2 regions of the Pseudoalteromonas sp. P1-8 genome follow, and region 2 is predicted to be linked to the other one. Evidence: predicted binding sites of a transcription regulator. Region 2 holds the regulator's gene; the other holds the start of a gene.
What was found. The regulator sigma-54, encoded in region 2, starts transcription at its own class of promoters, with help from an activator protein. The targets are predictions, from matches to a motif close to GTTGGCACGNNNNTNGNNT.
Positions count from the first base shown of each region.

Region 1: the regulator sigma-54 is predicted to act here: its motif matches at 4,884-4,902, upstream of glnA (glutamate--ammonia ligase).

Region 1 is NZ_LJSO01000010.1:15,228-26,934, reverse strand. It holds gene AN213_RS14225 (hypothetical protein) at 1-312, opposite strand, end outside; gene AN213_RS14220 (MBL fold metallo-hydrolase) at 463-1,554, shown strand; gene AN213_RS14215 (BLUF domain-containing protein) at 1,570-1,995, opposite strand; gene AN213_RS14210 (hypothetical protein) at 2,183-2,488, opposite strand; gene typA (translational GTPase TypA) at 2,627-4,450, opposite strand; gene glnA (glutamate--ammonia ligase) at 4,959-6,365, shown strand; gene AN213_RS14195 (DUF4124 domain-containing protein) at 6,499-7,020, shown strand; gene glnL (nitrogen regulation protein NR(II)) at 7,101-8,171, shown strand; gene ntrC (nitrogen regulation protein NR(I)) at 8,190-9,575, shown strand; gene AN213_RS14180 (Crp/Fnr family transcriptional regulator) at 9,601-10,059, shown strand; gene AN213_RS14175 (hypothetical protein) at 10,056-10,718, opposite strand; gene AN213_RS14170 (hypothetical protein) at 10,772-11,059, opposite strand; gene AN213_RS14165 (RNA-binding S4 domain-containing protein) at 11,295-11,669, shown strand.
Region 2 is NZ_LJSO01000014.1:39,082-50,788, forward strand. It holds gene AN213_RS16615 (EAL domain-containing protein) at 1-1,591, shown strand, start outside; gene AN213_RS16620 (YgiQ family radical SAM protein) at 1,713-3,890, shown strand; gene mgtE (magnesium transporter) at 3,969-5,327, opposite strand; gene AN213_RS16630 (HPr family phosphocarrier protein) at 5,539-5,811, opposite strand; gene rapZ (RNase adapter RapZ) at 5,825-6,670, opposite strand; gene ptsN (PTS IIA-like nitrogen regulatory protein PtsN) at 6,671-7,123, opposite strand; gene hpf (ribosome hibernation promoting factor) at 7,127-7,414, opposite strand; gene AN213_RS16650 (RNA polymerase factor sigma-54) at 7,442-8,938, opposite strand; gene lptB (LPS export ABC transporter ATP-binding protein) at 9,046-9,771, opposite strand; gene lptA (lipopolysaccharide transport periplasmic protein LptA) at 9,768-10,289, opposite strand; gene lptC (LPS export ABC transporter periplasmic protein LptC) at 10,279-10,833, opposite strand; gene kdsC (3-deoxy-manno-octulosonate-8-phosphatase KdsC) at 10,830-11,381, opposite strand; gene AN213_RS16675 (KpsF/GutQ family sugar-phosphate isomerase) at 11,385-11,707, opposite strand, start outside.

The sequences.
Region 1 (11,707 bases), on a different contig from region 2:
CAATAGCAATATTACTTCTTGCCTAAACTCCAGAATTAAATTTGCATCAAATTGCTCTTCATAGCTCAACTCAACATTAACAGCGTTACGTATAGGCTCACCAAAGCTACTAAATCGCAAGCTCCTGTAATATTTTTTCACTTGTCTGTTATCAAAATCAAAAATAACCACATAGCTAGACCCCGACCGTTGTTGTGAAAACGCAGCTAAGTTTTCCATTCCATTAGTGGAGCAGCCATTACATGTTAACGAGTCCGTAGCGGCTAAAGACGACAGTGAAAATATACCAATTAAAAAAGCAATAACTTTCATTTATCCTCCTTGATTCGTGTTCGAAAATCACTCAAATACTAGCAAAAAAAAATCGCATCACAAATTAGTCAATATTTAGTTACTTTTTAATGATTTATCTTAAATTTTATTTTGCTAAACTCACTGCAAAGAATAAAAAGTAAGCATGGTATGCATTTAAAAACACTCTCAACTCTTATTGCAGCAGCACTTTTAAGTGCATGCAGTAATTCAAACACTGTTGATATTATTGCCGGTGAAGGCACCATTACTCCGTTAAAAACTGAGGGAGAGTACGAAGGTCGCTACCACAACCTTTATCCGGGTGATAAAGAATACCCAACAACCTGCACTGACAATTGCTATGAAGCGTCAGAACTCCTTGTGTGCGACGACAGCAACTCACAATGCGAGTTTCACGCAGAACAACATATGCCTGCAATCAACTCAGGTTTTACGGTGCGCTGGTTAGGTCATGCTGGGTTTTATATTCAATCACCAAATGGTGAGCAGCTGTTGTTTGACCCTGTTAAAGATCAGTTTGATTCGCCCGTAGACTTTGCCTTTAAGCTTGCAGGGGGCATTTATCGCAAACCTGGTTTTTGGCCATCACAAGCTGAACTTAATGGCTTAGATGCAGTAATGTACTCACACATTCACTATGACCATTTTAACAAGGCAGATATAGAAGAGATTGGCAACACCCCCCGCTACTTAGTGCCATTAGGGTTTGCAGATAACTTCCCGACGGGTGGCTTTAATATTTCAGAAATGGCGTGGTACGCAAGTACACAAATTAATGATTTAACGATTCATGCGCTGCCAGCTCATCATTTTAGCAGTCGCATAATGGTGCCTTTCATTTACGACGACCAAAATAAAGATTTATGGAATGGTTGGTTACTTGAGCAAAATGGTAGAACCTTGTTTTTTGCTGGTGATACCGGTTACTCAAAACACTTCCAAGATATTAATCAAAAATACGGCGAGATTGATGTATGTTTAATGCCTATCGCTTCTTATTACCATGAAGAAAACGGTAAGTGGTATCGCTATGTTCATACAACGCCAGAAGACAGCTTAAACGCCGCAGAGGAGCTAAACTGTAAAGTGATGATCCCATGGGGTTATGGCAACTCAAGCTGGCAAATGGGTGACCATTCAAGCCACTCTGCATTATTAAGATTACTGCATATGCAAAAACAGATGAACAGCCAAGTCCCTCTTTACATATTGAATGAAGGTGAGCAAGTGTCACTGTAGTGACACTTACAAGCACTACATAGTATGTTTGAGCAATGAGTCCCGTAAAGCCAGCATAAGTTTATGGGCGCTTCCTGCCGACATGGCTAATGGATTAAATTCGCTGGTACCTGAGTACTTTAAGTTTAATGGAGTTGTCATTTTTGAATTAGGTATGTATCCCATCGACCAATTCTCAAATTCACGCTCTACTATTTCACAGTAATTCAGCATGATGATATTGCAATGACGTTTGTCATTAAGAATACGATGATAAGTTTCATTCACCGCTTTTCGTGACCCCTCAAGGCATTGCATAAAGTGGGTGCTATTAAAACACAGTAGCCCAGTTACATTACTTTCTGCATTATTCTGCTTAGCTTTCTCGAGAATATCTTCGATGTCATTGGGCCCAAACCCATCGCTAATTTCACTTGTGTAAATCAGTCTAACTAAATACATCTTACTCTCCTGCAAGTTGGATTTAGAAAAGATAGTACAGATGGGGGAGTTAGTAAAAAGTTGCGAGTTGCGAGTTGCGAGTTGCTCAATAAACTAATTAACTAGGTTAGAAATACAAACAAAATAAGTAAAGCTACAATTCTGATAGCAATGTTGGAACAATTTACTCCTAGAAAATTAGCTTAGGCTAAATTCCAGTGGTATTAACTTTGTTATGGAAATATTTTCCTAAAATTCCTGTCGGTAGCAATAAAACATTAATCACTATAGTACGAAATATTACGCCAACAAGAAAAATAATATCAAGGTCAGGATTACCATCCCACTCAGGTTGGGATATTAGTTGCGACACATAGCGTAAGTCACTAGCAAATACACTCACAAAAATGATGCAATGCGCAATGAACAAGCCTAGATAGCCATATTTCTTTGCAGCAAGAACTGTTATCGCTAACCATCCGAGCCAGTAATAAAACTCATACCCAAAAAACATTTAATCTTCCATTCGATCTGACAGCTGAGAGCTGAGAGCTGAGAGCTGAGAGCTGAGAGCTGAGAGCTAATCATACAACAAAAAACCGCCGTATTTTTCAATACGGCGGTTTTAATTTTGTAAAACTAAAAGACCTTATTAGTCTTTAGCTTGACGGCTCGCACGCTTACGCTCACTTTCAGTTAAGTGACGCTTACGAATACGGATGTTCTCAGGTGTAACTTCCACTAACTCGTCATCATCGATGAACTCAATCGCTTGTTCAAGCGTGTAGTTTAGTGGTGGAACAAGTGTTTGTGCTTCATCTGTACCAGATGCACGAACGTTTGTAAGTTGCTTACCTTTAAGCGCGTTTACTGTTAGGTCGTTGTCACGGCTGTGGATACCGATAACCATACCTTCGTAAACTTCAACACCGTGACCGATGAATAACTTACCACGGTCTTGTAAGTTGAATAATGCGTTAGTAAGTGCTTTACCTGTTGCGTTTGCAATCATTACACCATTCTTACGAGCACCGATAGTACCGCCTTTGTGTGGACCATAGTGATCGAATGTGTGGTAAAGAAGACCAGAACCAGACGTTAATGTCATGAACTCAGTTTGGAAACCAATTAAGCCACGGCTTGGGATCATAAAGTCCATACGTACACGGCCTTTACCATCTGGAGACATGTCTGTTAGTTCACCCTTACGAAGACCAATTTGTTCCATGATAGAACCTTGGTGCTCTTCTTGACAGTCGATTGTAAGTGTTTCGTATGGCTCTTCTTTTTGACCATCAACTTCACGAAGGATTACTTGTGGACGAGATACAGCAAGCTCGTAACCTTCACGACGCATGTTCTCGATTAAGATACCTAAGTGTAACTCACCACGACCAGAAACACGGAAGCTATCTGGGTTGTCAGTTTCTTCAACACGTAATGCAACGTTGTGAACAAGCTCAGCTTGTAAACGCTCAAGGATGTTACGTGAAGTTACGAATTTACCTTCTTTACCAGCAAATGGTGATGTGTTTACAGAGAACGTCATTGTTACTGTAGGCTCATCAACACTTAGCGGTGGTAATGCTTCAACGGTATTTACATCACAGATAGTGTCTGAGATTTTCAGCTCACCAAGACCTGTGATAGCAATGATGTCACCCGCGCCTGCAGACTCTGCTTCATGACGCTCAAGACCTAAGTAGCTCATTACTTGGCCAACTTTACCATTACGCTTAGTACCATCTGCACTAACAATTGTTACTTGTTGGTTAGGGCGAACAGTACCACGCTTGATACGACCTACACCGATAACACCGATGTACGAGTTGTAGTCAAGCTGAGAAATTTGCATTTGGAAAGCACCTTCAGGATCTGCATCCGGTGGAGATACTTCGTCAACGATCATCTGGAACATTGGTTCCATGTTTTCTGATGGCTCGTCTAAATCCATTGTTGCCCAGCCGTTGATAGCTGATGCATAGATTACTTTAAAGTCTAACTGTTCATCAGTTGCACCTAAGTTATCGAATAAGTCGAAAACTTGGTCCATAACCCAGTCAGGACGTGCGCCTGGTTTGTCGATCTTGTTGATAACAACAATCGGTGTTAAACCTTGTGCGAATGCTTTTTGCGTTACGAAACGCGTTTGCGGCATTGGACCTTCTTGAGCATCAACAAGTAGTAATACTGAGTCAGCCATCGAAAGTACGCGTTCTACTTCACCACCGAAGTCGGCGTGTCCTGGGGTGTCTACGATATTGATATGGTAGTCGTTCCAAGAGATAGCTGTGTTTTTAGCTAAAATGGTAATACCACGCTCTTTCTCAATGTCGTTTGAGTCCATTACGCGCTCTTCGTTACCGCCGCGCGTTTCTAATGTGCCTGATTGCTCAAGCAGTTTATCAACCAAAGTTGTTTTACCGTGGTCAACGTGGGCGATAATCGCTATATTTCTTAACTTTTCGATGCTCATATTTTTTCTCAGAGAAATTGAATCTCATTGATCCTGCAAGATCTACGCACTCACCTGCGTTTTCACCAGATGTCCCAGCATAGGATTTAAAAGGGCGCATATTATCCCTTAATAATGGCATGGATGAAAGTTTATCCAATATAAATTTATAAACTTTCTTCAAGCTTTTTATAAGTATCTGTTTTATAAATGACAAATTTATGAAAATTAAAGTGAATCTGAGCTCAAAACTGGCGAAATTTTCGTTTTTGAACCATATTTTGGCACTAAATCGTGTTCATAACAGAAAAATTGGCACGCTCAATAATTGTGCAAAACAAGGTCGCACTTTTTACGCACCAGAATGATCTTTTTACGCACCAACTTAGTGCAATAAAAGTTAACAAAACGAAGCCCTGTTCACTTTTTATAAGCCTAAACAAGGTGTTAAAAACATGGCACGAAACCAGCTTATATAAGCGAAAAGCAATAATGCAGCAAAAAATAAAACCCAACAATTGGAGGACACATGTCACAATCGGTTTTAGATTTTATCAAAGAAAATGACGTTAAGTTCATTGATTTACGCTTTACTGATACCAAAGGTAAAGAACAGCATGTTTCTATTCCTCATCATCAAATTGATGAAGATTTCTTCGAAGACGGCAAAATGTTTGACGGTTCTTCAATTGCTGGCTGGAAAGGTATCAACGAATCAGACATGGTACTTATGCCTGTTCCTGAGTCTGCGAAAATGGACCCGTTTTCTGAAGAAGCTACACTAATCGTACGTTGTGACGTAGTTGAGCCTTCAACACTTCAAGGTTATGAGCGTGATCCACGTTCTGTTGCAAAACGCGCTGAAGAGTACATGCGTTCTACTGGTATTGCTGACACTGTTTTATTCGGTCCAGAGCCAGAGTTCTTCCTTTTTGATGACGTTAAATACAAATCAGACATGTCTGGTTCTATGTACAAAATCGATTCTGTAGAAGCTGCTTGGAACTCAGATAAAGATTACGAAGGTGGCAACATGGGTCACCGTCCAGGTGTTAAAGGCGGTTACTTCCCGTGTTCTCCTGTTGATTCATCACAAGACTGGCGTTCAGCAACTTGTTTAGTTCTTGAAGAACTAGGTCAAGTAGTTGAAGCTCACCACCACGAAGTAGCAACTGCAGGTCAAAATGAGATCGCAACGCGCTTCAATACAATGGTATTAAAAGCTGACGAAATTCAAGAGATGAAATATGTTATCCATAACATGGCTCACCTTTACGGAAAAACAGCGACATTCATGCCTAAACCAATCGTAGGTGATAACGGTTCTGGTATGCACTGCCACCAATCTCTAGGTAAAGATGGCGTAAACATCTTCGCTGGTGACAAATACGCTGGTCTATCTGAAGAAGCTCTTTACTACATCGGTGGTATCATCAAGCACGCTAAAGCAATCAACGCATTTGCTAACGCATCAACTAACTCATACAAGCGCCTAGTACCAGGCTTCGAAGCACCAGTAATGCTTGCATATTCTGCACGTAACCGTTCTGCTTCAATCCGTATCCCAGTGGTACCGTCTGCAAAAGCACGTCGTATCGAAATTCGTTTCCCTGATCCAACAGCTAACCCATACTTAGCATTCTCTGCAATGCTTATGGCTGGCCTAGACGGTATCAAAAACAAGATCCACCCTGGCGATGCAATGGACAAAGACTTATACGATCTACCTGCTGAAGAAGCAGCTGAGATCCCACAAGTTGCATCTTCTTTATCTGAAGCACTAGCATCATTAGACGCTGACCGTGAGTTCTTAACTCAAGGTGGCGTATTCACTGATGACCTAATCGATGCATACATCGCGCTTAAAGGTCAAGAAGTTGAAAAACTTAACATGACAACTCACCCAGTTGAGTTCGAAATGTACTACAGCGTGTAACACACGCTGTAGCAGAATTATCTAAAAGATAATAAATGTGTGTTCTCAAGCCCGCTCTGCGGGCTTTTTTAATGGTAATTGAGCGGGTTCTACTCTACAGTTTTATTTAGATTAAAAAATGCAGGGTTGCAGGGTGAAAAGCACAACTTTATTGGTACTATCGCTGATTTTTATAAGCTTTTTTGGCTATAGCGCAGCGCAGAAAGTGTATTCTTGGAAAGATAAAAACGGCGTTTTAGTATTTTCTGATACACCGCGCCCTGGCGCTACCGAAGTAAAGATGAATACCCAAAACCTGACCATGCCAGCTACCGACACCAGCATACTTGATAACGCACCAAGTGCGACACCAGTCAAATTTAAAGTCAGTATTGCTTCTCCTGCTAATGAAGCGACCGTGCGAGAAAATACCGGTTCAGTGTATGTCACCGCCCGAATTAACCCACGCTTTGAAAACGGATTTAAAGTACAACTTTTATTTGATGGCAATCCTCATGGTGCACCAAGTAATAGCACGACCTTTGCACTAAGAGAGGTCGAGCGTGGAGAACACACATTACAAGCTAAACTTTATGATGCTAATAATAAACTCGTTTCGGTTAGCCCAGTCAGCACCTTTTTCATGCACAGAACCTCAATTTATGGCGGAAACTAAGGTTTTTGGCATGACTTCTCGCAAAGTAAAAAGAGTATGCTAAGCTGCACTAAATTGAAACGCACTAAAATGGTGCAATCATGCTCAGTGAAACACATTTTAACTCTGAACTGCTCGACAGTATTTGGAAAAATTTAAGTACTGCTGTCATTTTACTCGACCGAGATTTTAAACTGGTTTATGCAAACGATAGCGCCAGTGAGCTTTTAGGTTTAGGACCCAAGCGCATTATCAACCAACCGTTCGATAACCTATTCAATTACCACTCAATAGACTTAAAACGCATTGCTCAGTATTCGTTGTTCGATGGTGTTGATTGCCACCAGCATAGAGCTGACGTGGTGTTCGTCGATTCTCGCCATGCCAAGCTGACCATTAGCACGCGACGAATAAGCAGCAATGATGAAAATTATATTTTGTTTGAATGCCGCCAAATGGATGATGAAATTCGCCACGATCAAGCTTCGAACCAAATGCATCAGTATCAAGCAGCACGTAATCTAATTCGCGGTTTGGCACACGAAATTAAAAATCCTTTAGGTGGAATTCGCGGAGCGGCGCAATTATTGCAATATGAGGTTGATCAGCAAGAACGTGATCAATGTGCCGAATTAATCATTGAACAAGCAGACCGTTTACGCGAGCTTGTAGACCGCTTACTTGGTCCGAATCAATTGCCACATAAATCCTATGGCAACATTCACCAAGCGTTAGAGTCAGTGATTAAGCTGAGCATGTTAGATAACAATGCCAATATCACTTTAGTGAAAGACTATGATCCAAGTATACCGAGTGTGTACATTGACCAAAGTAAAATTCAACAAGTGGTACTGAACATTATTCGTAATGCACAACAGGCACTGGTTGATGGTGGCGAGATAAGAATAAAAACCCGCATCAATCATCAACACAGGCGCCCAGGTAAGGCGCCGAAAAAAACCTTGCTGATCCAAATTTCGGATAACGGCCCAGGTATAGACAAGAGCTTACGTGAAACCTTGTTCTACCCAATGATCACCAACAAAGAAAATGGATCAGGGCTTGGTTTATCGATAGCGCAAACCTTGGTTGACCAACATGATGGCCACATTGATTGTGACAGTTGGCCAGGCCATACAGAATTTAATATCTATTTGCCTTTTACGGATTAATGGTTTTTTGGAGTAGTCATGAAAACAGTCTGGTTAGTTGATGATGATGCCTCAATTCGCTTTGTACTAGAGAAAGCGTTGGCACGTGCAGGATTTGAAACTGAAAGCTATGCGAACGCACAAGATGTGCTTAATGCATTAAAGTTTAGCCAGCCAACGGTATTAGTATCTGATGTACGAATGCCGGGTATGGACGGCATGGCGTTACTTGAGACTATTGCTGAGCAAAACCCAGGCCTGCCAGTGATCATCATGACCGCTCACTCAGACTTAGACTCAGCGGTTAATGCCTTCCAAAAAGGGGCATTTGAGTATCTCGCTAAACCGTTCGATTTAGATGAAGCTGTCGCGCTGGTTGAAAGCGCATGCCGTGCTAATTCAACGAAAAAAACTAAACGTAAGCAAGCACCACAAACCAATGCGCATATCATAGGCGAAGCGCCTGCTATGCAAGAGGTGTTTAGGGCAATTGGTAAATTATCAGCATCAAGTATGAGCGTTCTGATTAATGGTGAGTCAGGGACAGGTAAAGAGCTAGTTGCAAGTGCCCTGCATAACCACAGCCCTCGTAAAGAAAACCAATTTATAGCTTTGAATATGGCTGCCATTCCAAAAGAATTGGTCGAGTCAGAGTTATTCGGTCACGAAAAAGGCGCGTTCACTGGAGCCGACAGTATTCGTAAAGGCCGTTTTGAACAAGCGAATGGCGGCACCTTATTTTTAGATGAAATAGGTGATATGCCGCTCGATGTACAAACACGTTTATTACGCGTGTTAGCCGATGGTGAGTTTTACCGTGTTGGTGGTCATCAAAGTATTAAAGTTGATGTACGTATTATCGCTGCAACGCACCAAAACCTCGAAGACTTGGTAAAACAAGGTAAGTTTCGTGACGACTTATTCCATCGCTTAAACGTGGTGCGTTTACGCTTACCCGCGTTACGTGAGCGTACTGAAGATATTGAACGACTAGCACAACACTTTTTACATAAAAGTGCCAAAGAGTTGCAGGTTGAAAGCAAAATTTTAAGCCCTAAAGCCACTGAGCAACTGCGCTTATTCAATTGGCCAGGTAACGTGCGCCAATTAGAGAATACCTGCCGCTGGTTAACGGTTATGGCACCGGGTGAGCTGATCAGCGAGCAAGATTTACCACCAGAGATTGTTGCTGTTACACCGACTGAGCAAGAAGGTGATTGGCTGGATGCATTTCAACAATGGCTTAACCTTGAACTTAAACAAGGCAAAGAAAATATTTGGCCTGCCATTCAAGCACAACTCGAAACTCGTTTGATTAAAACCGCCCTTGCCAACTGTGCTGGCCACAAGCAAGAAGCCGCAGTGAAGATTGGTTGGGGCCGCAATACATTGACCCGCAAGCTAAAAGAGCGCAATATTAGCTAATTTCGCGCTATACCTATGTGAGTCAATGAAGTTAATCGAGCACATTCCACTAATTAAACAAATGGAAATAATTAACAGATTGTCGTTCTTTAGAGAGTTTACTCTCAGTGAACGACAAGTGTTATTAGAGTCATTCAGTCATTTGTATTTGGTCAAACAAGGCCGCGCTGTTTTTAAACAATACGATGCTGATAAACGGCTTTATATCGTGCTAAGCGGCTCACTGATGGTATTCAAACAAAGTCATTTACTCGAACTTGGCACCATTGAGCCCGGTGAATTTATCGGTGAAGGTGCTTTTATCAATAACCGAGAGCACAGTACCAGCGCACGCGCAAAAGTCGATACCATTTTGTTAGCTATTTCCCCTGAAGCACTCACCCGCTTACCCAATGTGATCCGCGAGAAAATTAAAGACCGCATCATCGAAGGCATGAGTGAGCGTATTACTAAGCTTAGTAATTACCTTGAGTCGCGAAGCTAGTCCATATACACAATTTGTAATGAGCAATTTAACCAACTTGGGCTATTAACACGTGCCGTGTAACGGTAAGTATCTGATGGTTTCATACCAAAAGGAGTGCTCACTTCTGGCGTTAAATGACTGTATGTTTGCGAATAATTTTTATAATAAATGACTAGGTAGCCATATAAATAATCCCAATCTAGGGAGACTTTTCTACCACTTGTAAGGGTAAAGTGCGCCTGCTTATCATTAAATGTAACTGCAAGATCATTATACTTGTCTTCAACGCATCCAGTGGTGAGTACACGAGCCGGCATAGTAAAACTGGTAGTGGTATTTTTAGCTTTTAAGTAAAAGCCAATATTGCCATGATTGTAAAAGTGATTGGCATCTGTGGTGTACTTAATTTCGGCTTGATAACCCAGTCCCTGCATAATTTCAGCTAGTTGCTCGGCTTCATGAGTAAGAATCTTATCGCTCGATAGCATTAAGGTTGCATCAGTAAACTCTCTTGGCACAGGAAGCTGGGTATATTCATAGGGTAAGCTTTGTTTATTTAATGCTTGCTCTAATGATTGCAACTGCGACTGTTCAAGGTTTTCTGTGTATACGTAAACTGTTGGTTGCTGACAACCTGCCAAAATTAAAAATATGGCTGCTGAAATTATCCTTTTCATGTTCATTCTCACTTTAGATTACAAGCGTAGTCTAAAGTGAGAAAAACAATAAATCAACTAAGATGTTTTTTTAGCCAACTATTAACACTTTGACGGGTATATAGAATATCTTTAAATAAACGGTGAGTTTGATGCTGAAGCAACTTTTCTTTGTTTGTTTCACCTGAACTTAACTGGCTATGGTTATCATTAAAGCGCGAAATTAACGCAAAACCTTGTTCTGATTTTTCAGGCTGAGATTTAATTGTTTGCGTCAACAAAGCTCGCACATCATCTGCAGCAAGCAATGACGAATCTTGCAAACCCATTAACTCTTTTCTTAGCGCTGATCTTACGCCCATTACAACTTCTCCTGAACGAATAAAAAATGAAACGGACATGCATTTAGCAATTTGTACACCAATTCCAAACGCGCGCAGTGTACCCAGCAAATACTGCAGTTTTTTTACTGTTTGTAAAAATGTCGGATTATTTATTGCTGCAAATTTTAACCGCTTGAAGAGCTTAAAAATTTAATCTTGGTTCAATTGAGTGCTAGGCTTTATAATGGCTGCGATTGAATTAAGAGAGACCAACATGAACGAAGATTTCATCGAAATTGAACTAGAAGAAGAGCCAATAGAGTTATGCAACTTGCTAAAAGTGCTCGACCTAGTCGAAACAGGCGGCCAAGCAAAAGCCTTAATTGGTGAAGGTTATGTTGGGGTTAACTATGAAATTTGTACAATAAAACGGAAAAAATTATACAGTGGTGACGTGTTGGCTTTCGACGGTGAGTTGTTCCAACTGACACTAAGCGAAGATGCAACACCAAATCCTCGCCCACCGGAACCGGTACAAAAAGCACAACCACAAAGCGCTGAAGAAGCGCCAAAAAAATCGAAGCGTAAACGTACTAAAAAACCAAAAGTAGACGAAAAAACCGGTCGCCGCCCTATCTCGTTTGGTTAACTAGAGCTTGCTTAGTTAGCATAAATCACCTTTAATTG
Region 2 (11,707 bases):
CGAACCGCAAGGTTTACTGTGTGGCTCTATCGAAGATGATAACCAGGTTTATGTTTTAGGTGGTTGTGCTGAATATAATGAGTTTATTGGCCAGGGTATTGAGCAGCTTGATGATGGCCGTATTATCATGCAAGTTAATAACTGCCTAGCCCAAGGTGAGCATCAGCACACCGATGTAGACAGTACGTATTTATTAAAAAGCAAAAACCGCCAAGCAGCTATTTACTTAGAAACCGAGCACACACCAAGTCCTTCACAACTACAATTTGCAGAGATATTTTTAACCAATGTCAGTGTTGGTCTTGATAATGTTAGGTTGTTCAACCGTTTACGTGATGCAGCTTATAAAGATGTTTTAACTGGCTTATCGAATCGTAATGATTTCATGAATAAAGTGGAGCGTTACTACCAGCCGGGTAAAAGTGACTATGTCTTTTTATTAATTGATGTTGCGCAATTCTCAGATATTAATAATGGCTTAGGCCAAGAGATTGGTAACTTATTACTAAATGCCATTGTTGATAGGCTACATCAAGAATACCCAAATGCAAAGCTGCTATCGCGCATTGGTGCAGATGTGTTTGGCTTACTGTTACCCGTTGGTGAATGTGATGTTGAGCTACTACGCGAGCATTTAAGTTTGCCGTTTAATGCCGGTGAACACATTTTACCAATCAACTTTAATATTGGCCTATGTTATCAAGGTGATTTCTTACAAGCAGGGATCGAGACCTTAAAGCTGGGCTACATTGCGCTTAACCAAGCTAAAAAACAATCTTCTGAAATGGTGGTGACGTATACCCCAGACATGGAAGAGAAAATGGCTTGGCGTTTAGGGATCATCAGACAGCTTCGTCAAGATTTTGAGCAGCGTAAATTAGAGGTTTGGTTTCAGCCACAACTTGATTTAAATACACTTGAAATCATTGGCTGTGAAGCGCTACTGCGTTGGCCGTCAGGTAATGGCCAGTATATTTCGCCGGCGATTTTCGTTCCAATGGCTGAAGATGCCGGTTTAATTGTTGATATAGGGCAATGGGTGCTAGAGCAAGCATGTATGCAGCAAAAGCGCCTCGAAGCAATGGGCTTTGCAATTAGCATTGCTGTGAATGTTTCAGTGCCGCAGTTTAAAGTTAAAGGCTATGCGCAGCAGGTTAAAGACACTTTAATTAAGTACGATGTAAAGCCGCAATTTATTGAACTCGAAGTGACCGAAAGCGTGGTAATGGATGAGCTAGCTAATGTGATCACCACATTAAAAGAGCTTAAAGAGTTTGGTATCGAGATTGCGATTGACGACTTTGGTACAGGGTTCTCATCGTTAAGTTACTTGCAAAAACTTCCGCTAGACAGACTTAAAATAGATCGCGCCTTTATTAAAGATTTACCAGGTCAAGATTGTCAAGCGATTGCTGCGTTAATTATTTCTCTTGGTGCAAGGTTAGGCTTAAAAACCATAGCAGAAGGGGTCGAGACACAAGCGCAAGCAGATTATTTAGCCCAGCTTGGCTGTGATGAAGTGCAAGGCTTCATGTATGCTAAGCCTATGCCAGAAAAAGAGTTAATTACCTACCTGCAAGCTAAACAATAGAAAGTTTCAACAAAAGCATATTAATTAAACAGCGCCCTCCCATGTGAAGGGCGTTTTGTTTTCTATAATAATCTATAAGACTGAGGTATAATTCGCCCCTTTTGTTAGCAGAGTACACTTTATGAGCGCATTAAAAGCCGAGCGAGGCCTGTTTTCTTACCCTAAGTATTGGGCTGAATGCTATGGCACGGCGCCATTTTTACCAACCACTCGTGCAGAAATGGACGCGTTAGGCTGGGATAGCTGTGACGTGATCATTGTCAGTGGTGATGCGTATGTAGATCACCCAAGTTTCGGTATGGCTGTGATAGGGCGTATGCTTGAGTCACAGGGTTTTCGTGTGGGTATAATTGCACAGCCTGATTGGAACTCAAAAGATGCCTTTATGGCGTTAGGTAAGCCTAACTTATTCTTTGGTGTTACAGCGGGTAATATGGACTCGATGATCAACCGTTATACTGCTGAAAAGCGTATGCGTCATGATGATGCTTATACGCCGGGTAACATAGGCGGTAAACGTCCTGACCGTGCGGTAGTTGTATACAGCCAACGCTGTCGCGAAGCTTATAAAGATGTGCCGCTGATCATTGGTGGTATTGAGGCGAGTTTACGCCGTATTGCTCATTATGATTATTGGCAAGAAAAAGTACGCCGTAGCGTATTGTTTGATGCCAAAGCTGACATTCTAATTTACGGTAATGCTGAGCGCCCACTTGTTGAAGTTGCCCACCGTATTGCCGCGGGTGAGTCGGTAGAGACAATTCAAGATATTCGTGGTACTGCGGTTATTCGTAAAGAACCATTACCGGGTTGGCGTGGTAGTGACTCAACTGCAATAGATAAAATAGGTAAGATTGATCCAATTCCAAACCCGTATGGCGCAGATGATGTGGGTTGTAGTAAATCTGAATTTAAAAAAGCAGGTATTGATTTAAGTGCCGAGGCGGCTAAGCCAATCACTATTCAGCCAGCTCGTCCTAAGCCTTGGGAAAAGACCTACGTTAAGCTGCCAGCGTATGAGCAAGTAAGCGTAAATAAACCGCTTTATGCCCATGCCTCGCGTATTTTGCACCAAGAAACAAACCCAGGTTGCGCCCGTGCGTTATTTCAACGCCATGGCGATCGTTCTATTTGGGTTAACCCGCCTGCATTTCCGCTTGAAACTGAAGAAATGGATGGCGTATTTGGTTTGCCATATCAGCGTATTCCACACCCAAGCTACGGCGATGAAAAAATCCCAGCCTATGAAATGATTAAAACCTCGGTGAACATCATGCGTGGTTGCTTTGGTGGCTGTTCTTTCTGTTCGATTACAGAGCACGAAGGACGTATTATTCAAAGCCGTTCTGAGCAATCAATTATTGATGAAATTGAGCAAATTCGTGACAGAGTACCGGGCTTCACTGGGGTTATCTCTGACTTAGGTGGACCGACAGCGAATATGTACAAGTTGCGCTGTAAGAGTAAAAAAGCAGAGAGTACATGCCGACGTTTATCATGTGTTTATCCTGATATCTGTAAGCACATGGACACGGATCACACCCCAACTATTGAGCTTTATAAAAAAGCCCGTGATGTAAAAGGTGTAAAGAAAATTTTGATTGCGTCTGGCGTACGTTATGACTTAGCTGTAGAAGACCCTCGCTATGTAAAAGAGTTGGTTACCCATCACGTAGGCGGGTACTTAAAAATTGCCCCTGAGCATACTGAAGATGGTCCATTGTCTAAGATGATGAAGCCGGGCATGGGAGCTTACGATAAGTTTAAAGAGCTATTTGATAAATACTCAAAAGAAGCGGGTAAAAAGCAGTATTTGATCCCGTATTTTATTTCTGCTCACCCAGGAACGAAAGACGAAGACATGGTGAACATGGCGTTGTGGTTAAAGTCTAATGACTTTAAGCTTGATCAAGTGCAAAACTTTTATCCATCGCCGATGGCCAATGCAACCACGATTTATCACACTGAGATGAACTCGCTGCGTAATATTAAGAACAATACTGAGCAAGTGCCTGTTCCAAAAGGCGCACGCCAGCGTCGCTTACACAAAGCGATTTTACGTTACCACGATCCTGCTGGTTGGCCGATGATCCGTGAAGCACTAAGAAAAATGGGCAAAGCGAATCTAATCGGTAAAGGACCGAACTGTTTGGTACCTGAAGAAGGTCGTAACGAGAAAGCTGCTAGAGGAAAGGGCGGTAAAGGCCGTGCGGCACTGACTCGTCACACCGGTTTTAGCCAGTTTAAAAAGGCCAATACCAAACCTCGAGTAGGTAAAAATAAGCAGCGCGCAAAGTAAATAGATATAAATACGGCCCTTTAAGGGCCGTTTTTATTTATACCAATTCGCTTAACTAAGTATTATTGCGAATTGGTATTAGATCAATAACCAAGTCGCGGTGCCTAAAAAGGCAAAGATACCAACAATATCAGTGACGGTTGTCAGCACTACGCTCCCTGCAAGGGCTGGGTCAATTTTCATTTTCTTAAGAATTAATGGAATGCTCGCACCCGCAATACCAGCGGCAACAAGATTCATAAACATTGCAAAGGCCAGCACTGCGCCGAGTTTAAAGTCCCACTGCCATAGGGCAACCACACCAGCAATTAATATCGACCAAATAATGCCATTCAGTGCGCCAATCGCTAACTCCTTAAGTAATAAGAAGCGTTGGTTGGTTTGGTTGATATGACCAACCGCTATACCACGAATAACCAGAGTTAGGGTTTGGCTACCCGCAACACCCCCCATTGAAGGGACGATACCATTGAGTACCGCTAAAATAGGCAAGATTGCTAAGGTGTTTTCGAAAAAGCTTGCCACAATGGCTGCTAACAATGCGGTTAATAAGTTAACCCCAAGCCAAATAGAGCGACGCTGCGAACTTTTTAGCACTGGCGCAAAGGTATCTTCTTCGTCGTCAAGACCAGCGAGGCTTAGCATGCTGTGCTCTGCATCTTCACGGATTACGTCAACGATATCATCAATGGTAATACGACCAAGCAAGTGAGCGTTATCATCCACAACAGGCGCTGAAATCCAGTTGTGACGCTCGAACAGTTGCGCTACATCACTTTCATCCATAGAGATTAGGATTGACTCACAGTCTTCATCCATTAAATCACGAACAATTTTATCTGAAGGACTGGTCAGCAATGTAGTTAATGAAAGCGCGCCTAAAAAGCAGTTATGCTTATCAACTACATATAAGTCATCGGTACCCTCTGGTAGCTCACCTCGTAAGCGTAAATAGCGCAGTACAACATCGAGAGTAACGTCAGGACGAATGGTGACCGTATCGCTGTTCATCAAGGCACCGGCTGAGCGCTCTTGATAAGAAAGTGCTTGAGTTGCTCTCTCTCTATCTTGCGAATCCATGGCACTGACAACGTCTTGATATACGGTATCAGGAAGACTACGTAAAACCTCACCTAAGTCATCGTCGTCCATATCTTCAGTGGCAGCAGCAATGTGCTCAGGCTCCATCTGGGCAATAATGCCAAGACGTACATCTTCAGAGAGTTCTTCTAGAACATCACCACGGACATCTGGATCAACCAGCTGCCAAAGCATACGACGAATTTTATGGGGAGAAGATTCAAGTAAAAGGGCTGTATCACAAGGTGCCGTTTTGGCTAACATACCGCGCACTTGAACAAATTGACCACTATTGAGTGACTTGGTCACTTGTTTGAGTTGTTGTAGTGGGTAATCTTGTTCAAAGGCTTCTGGCATTGGCGTCCTTACAACTGAAAAAAGTTTAAATAGGCTAAGCAAATACAGCATAGTTGCTTTGTAGTGTATTTGCAGAGATATCGTCGCACTGCGATAAATTTATTAAGAGTTTTGTAATTTAGAAAAGCGAGCGATATAAAAGTAGGATATTTAAAGGGAATTTTAAATATCCGAATTAAGTTTACCGTAAACCTTGAAGTCTTAGCAAATGCTATTCTTGCTCGTGGAAGCGTTGTGCAATTAATTCGCCGATTGCCGTTAATGCAGCATCGGCGTCAGGGCCTTCACACACAACGCGAACTTCTTTACCCTGACTACTTTCAAGTAGCATTAATGCTAACACGCTGTCGCCTTCAGCTTCTTTATCATCTTGATAAAGCGTAATTTTGGCATCAAATTGCAGTGCTAATTGCGCTAAAACAGTAGCAGCACGAGCATGTAAGCCAAGTTTGTTTTGAATTAAAAAGGTATCTTCAGCGTGCATTGTTGGTGCCTAATTAAATGTCTTGTTCGCGGTGGCGGATTTTTACATTAGCATGGCTTTTGGCAAAGCTCTCACCAATTGTTTGCGCTAAGTAAACAGAGCGATGCTGGCCGCCGGTGCAACCAATAGCAATGGTCAGGTAACTGCGGTTATTACGCTCTAAATGTGGCAACCAAGTTTGCACAAAGGTTTGTATTTGCCAAGTGAACTTTTGCACTATGCTGTGGCTAGCTAGGTAATCTTTTACTGGTTGATCAAGGCCAGTTAGTGGCTTTAAATCAGGTTCCCAGTGTGGGTTAGGTAAAAAGCGTGCATCAAAAACGTAGTCAGCTTCTTTTGGAATACCATGCTTAAAGCCAAACGACATAAAAGTAATAATTAGCTTTTTATCTTTTTTACCTAAAATCTTTTCGCGAATTGATTCTGCTAACTGATGAACACTCAGATCAGTGGTATCAATCATAAAGTCAGCGCGAGTGATCAACACATCAAGCAGGATTTTTTCTTGTTTAATGGCCAGATCAAGCGGCAAAGAATCAATAGATAGTGGATGCAAGCGGCGTGTTTCTGAAAAGCGCTTGATCAGAGTTTGGTCATCACTGTCTAAATAGAATAGTGTTGGGTTTGCGAAACCTGGCAGGTACTCAAGAATATCATTAAATTCTTGCTGCTCTTTCGGTAAGTTACGTACGTCGATACTGACCGCTATTTTATCGTAGTTATCAGACACACTACGTACGAGCGAAGGCAGTAAATTAACCGGAATATTATCAACGCAATAATAGCCTAAGTCTTCAAGTACTCGTAAAGCGACCGATTTACCTGAGCCTGAGCGACCGCTGATAATTATTAATTCCATTTATGCCTCTGCTGATATGACCTGAAACAGTTGCTGATCGGTAGTAGCACTACGCAGCTGTTTACAAAATTCTTTATCTTTAAGTCTATCAGCAATTGTTGATAAGGTCTTTAGGTGAAGCTGACAGTCACCATCTGGTACGATGAGTGCCACAAAAATATCAACTGGACGATTATCAATTGCATCAAAATTAATAGGGGATTCACTCACTATCACAAATGCATGAGGCTCATCTGCGCCGCTCATTCGGCCATGTGGAATAGCAATACCTCGGCCAATGCCGGTGCTACCTAGTTTTTCTCGGTTGAGTAAAGCATCTAGGATATCTTGTTGCGATAAATGAGGAAGCTGCTGGTGGGCCAGTTCGCTGATATATTCAAGAATTCTTTTTTTGCTATTAAAAAGGACCGCAGCTTTGCTGCAGTCCTGGTTAGTAAGTGAACTTAGTTTCATAATTTAATGTCGAGCTAATTTCTCTTTGTGTTTAATGACTTGGCGATCAAGTTTATCGATCAGTGAGTCAATGGCTGCGTACATATCTTGATGTTCTGTAGAAGCGAATAATTCGCCTCCGTTTACATGTAAAGTTGCTTCTGCTTTTTGGCTTAATTTTTCTACATCTAGAATGACATGAACATTATTAATATGGTCAAAATGCCTTTCTAGTTTCGCAAACTTGGTGTTTACATAGTCTCTTAATGAATCTGTGATTTCTACATGACGACCAGTTAAATTTAGTTGCATAAGCATTTTTCCTTCTATGTAAAACGTCTAAATCAGACTCTTACGCTGATTAGACGGAGGTATTGCTAGAGACTCACGATATTTTGCAATTGTACGTCTAGCTACTTTAATTCCTTGCTCAGCCAATATATCTGCAATTTTGCTATCACTCAATGGTTTAGCTGAGTTTTCTGCAGCGACTAACTTCTTGATTAAAGCGCGTATTGCTGTAGAAGAACACTCACCACCATTTTCGGTGCTGACATGGCTTGAGAAGAAATATTTCAACTCAAAAATACCCCGTGGGGTATGCATATATTTTTGCGTTGTTACCCGTGAAATCGTCGATTCATGCATTTCGACCATTTCAGCAACATCATTTAGCACCATCGGCTTCATTGCTTCAGGGCCATGTTCAAAGAAAGCTTGTTGTTGTTGAACGATACAGTTGGTCACCTTTAATAGCGTATCGTTACGGCTTTCTAAGCTCTTAATAAACCACTTTGCTTCTTGTAAGTGAGAACGAATAAATTGGCTGTCGCTACTTGATTTAACTGAGCGAGACATAGCTGCATATTGGCTGTTCACTCTAATCTTTGGCATACAATCTGGGTTTAACTCGACTACCCAGCGACCTTTTACTTTTTTCACTGATACATCAGGTATGACGTACTCAGACTCTTCGCGTACTATGCTATCCGCAGGCTTAGGGTTTAAGCTGTGGATGAGCGTCATAACTTCTTTAAGCTCGTTTTCTTTAAGCTTAGTCTTTTTCATCAAAGTTCGATAGTCGCGACTCGCTAATAATTCGATATGCTCAGATAAAACCATTTTAGTTTCAGCTAAATATGGCGTATCGGCATCGAATTGGCGTAGCTGAATGCACAGACATTCTTGTAAACTGCGCGCGCCAATACCCACAGGATCAAATAACTGAATTCTTTTTAAGACCGCTTCGACTTCATCAAGTTCGATTTCTTCTTCATCGTTATTTTGATTAAAGCTTTCGACTATATCTTCACAGCTTACCGTTAAAATACCTGAATCATCGATAGCTTCTACAATTGCCACAGCAATCGCTTCATCAGTAGGGCTAAATGGCGTGAGCTGTAATTGCCACATTAGGTATTCGTGAAGGGTTTCGGTTGATGCACCTTGATAGATAGATTCATCTTCAGGCATTGGCCCTGACGATGTTGAAGGGGCGGCACTCATGTACTCATCCCAAGTAACATCCATGGCTAAGTCATCGCTTACGGTGTCTTTATTGAGAGCATCACTACTTTCTTGCTCGTACTCGCTAGGTGCTTCTTCGGCAGACGCGCTGACTTGCACATCGTCAGACTCCGCTTTTTGCTCATTCTTGCCGGTGCTTTCTTCATTGTAATCCGCTTCTTCCACTTCAAGTAGGGGATTACTATCAAGCGCTTCTTGAATTTCTTGCTGGAGATCCAATGTACTGAGCTGCAACAAACGAATCGCTTGTTGCAGTTGTGGAGTCATTGTAAGTTGCTGGCCCATGCGCAGCTGTAATGATTGCCTCATGTATCCCTAACAATCCTTTTAAAGTTATCGATAACTGTAAAAACACAGTTATCGATTTATTGTCATTGTTATAAGTCTAGCAGATGCTCTAGTCGCTGGCGTAATGGTTACAGCCTGAATTGCTCGCCTAGATATACATCGCGTACAGTTTGGTCTGCTAATACGTGCTCAGGTGTGCCTGATGCAATTAGCTCCCCATGAGAAACAATGTAGGCTTTTTCACAAACATCAAGGGTTTCTCGAACATTATGGTCAGTAATTAGTACACCGATACCACGATTTTTTAGGTGCTCAATAATTTTCTTTATATCTAACACTGAAATTGGATCAACACCAGCAAAAGGCTCATCTAAAAGGATAAATTTAGGATTAGCGGCTAATGCGCGAGCAATTTCTACACGGCGTCGCTCACCACCTGACAGCGCCATACCTTGGCTGTCACGAATGTGTTGAATACTAAATTCATCGAGTAAGCTATTAAGTGTTTCTTCGCGACCTGCTTTGTTTAGATCTTTACGGGTTTCTAAAATAGCCATCAAGTTTTGGTAAACCGTTAACTTTCGAAAAATTGACGATTCTTGTGGCAGATAGCCGATACCTAAGCGGGCACGATTGTGCATTGGCAAAAGGGTAATATCGTTATCATCAATGCTGATTTTACCTTTGTCGCTTGGGACTAGGCCTACAATCATATAGAAGGTGGTGGTTTTACCTGCACCATTTGGGCCAAGCAAGCCAACAATGCTGCCCGCTTCAACTTCAAGGCCGACATTTTTAACCACTTGGCGGCCTTTGTAGCTTTTAGCTAAAAGCTCTGCTTTTAATGTGCTCATGGTTGGCCTTTATTATCTTTTTTATTTTCAACAGGCACTAAAATAGTGTGTACACGATCTGTTGAGTTTTCGTCTTTTTCAGCACTGATCAGCTGCTGTGCCATATCATAGGTAATGCTTTTTGCTGTTACTTTTTGACCTGCTTGAGTAACTTCAGCTTCACCATTTAAGGTTAAGAAGCGTTTTGCAACATCATAACGAACTTCTTCGGCGCTGGCGCTCATCACGGTGCCATCAGTTTGCTTTTCTTCGAAGTAAGCAGGCTTACCTGTGGCAATAATTAACTCTACTGTACCCTCGGTGTCACCGCCGTGTGCTTCAAGGCGTTCAGCGGTAATACGACGATTACCATGCACGATCTCTACGTTACCTTCAAATATGCCAACGCCATCTTTTAGTTTACCTACTTGGCGATCTGAGCTAATGCTAATTTGAGCGCCTGTTTGCTCGGCAGCTGCGCCCGAAAAGGCAATCAATAAGCTTGGGATCAGGAGTAATTTCTTCAGTTTATTGGTCATAGTATATGGTTCGTGTATGGTTAGTTAACTCAACAATTTCGGTTTTTAAATCGGCTTTTAAGCCTTTACCGGTAATCTTTAAATTCGGTCCTGTTAGTGTCACAGGTTGCTTAGAAAACATGGTCATTTTATCAATATCGACATTAATGTTTTCTGCTTTTATATCTTCAATCATGCCGTTGTGGGTTAAGTTTTTAGCAACTACATCCCCTTCAAAAATCAGCTGATCGTTTTCATACAATGTGGCTTCTTTGGCTTTTACTTGCCAAACATGCTGGTCGCCATAAATAGTAAAAATAGGTTGCTCAAAAAAGGTAAACCCTAATTGTTGATACAACTCCATTTTAGCAGCAGCCACTTTATGACTAATTTTGCCTTGCTCATCATACGCTGTTTGCTTTAACGCCACAGCAGTGTAATCAGGTGTTGCGATGATCTCGTCTTCACTAGTTATTGTGTCTGTTGATTGGTTAAAGTACGGGTACCATAACCACACCATGCAACAAACAAAAACAATACTCAGTAAAATACGGGCTATATTCATGCGCTGGTTCCATCGCTAGTTAACGGCTTACCGTTTTCTAACATCAGTAAATCAGTTAATTCACGCACAGCTCCAAAGCCACCTGGTAATAATGTGGTGTAATGAGCCAGCTTTTTAATCAGTGGGTGTGCGTCGTTTACAGCAACAGCAAACCCTACTTTTTCCATTACTGGTAAGTCTGGACCATCATCACCAATATAGGCAATTTGTTCATCAGTCAGCCCCAGTTTATCTTTTAACTCTTGATAAGCAATCAGCTTATCTTCTTGTCCCTGATAAATGTGCTGAACTGTTAGGCTAGTCATTCGCTGCTGAACTATTTGTGAATGGCGGCCAGTAATCACAGCCACTTCAAAGCCACTATTAATGAGCGCTTTAATACCAAAGCCATCTTTAGTATTAAATGCTTTAAGCTCTTCGCCATCATTACCTAAATAAATTCGGCCATCAGAAAAAACACCATCTATATCACAGATTAGCAATTTTACTTTTTGTGCGCGCTGACTCACATCAGGGCTAAGAGGCTGGTATAGCTCGGCGAATGTCATTGCTTAGAGAACTCCTGCTTTTAATAGGTCTTGCATATTAAGGGCACCAATTGGCGTATTACTTTGATCTACCACAATTAAACCATTGATACGTTTGCGTTCCATAATGTTTAAAGCTTCGGCTGCAAGCATGTCAGGGCGAGCAGTTGTACATGAACGGGTCATCACTTGGCTAATTGTAGTGCTATGGATATCGATGCGCTGTTCTAAAATACGGCGTAAGTCACCATCAGTGAATAACCCGGCTAACTTTTTGTCTGCTCCGATTACAGCGGTCATACCAAGGCCTTTGGCTGACATTTCGATTAGTGCGTCTTTAATGCTTT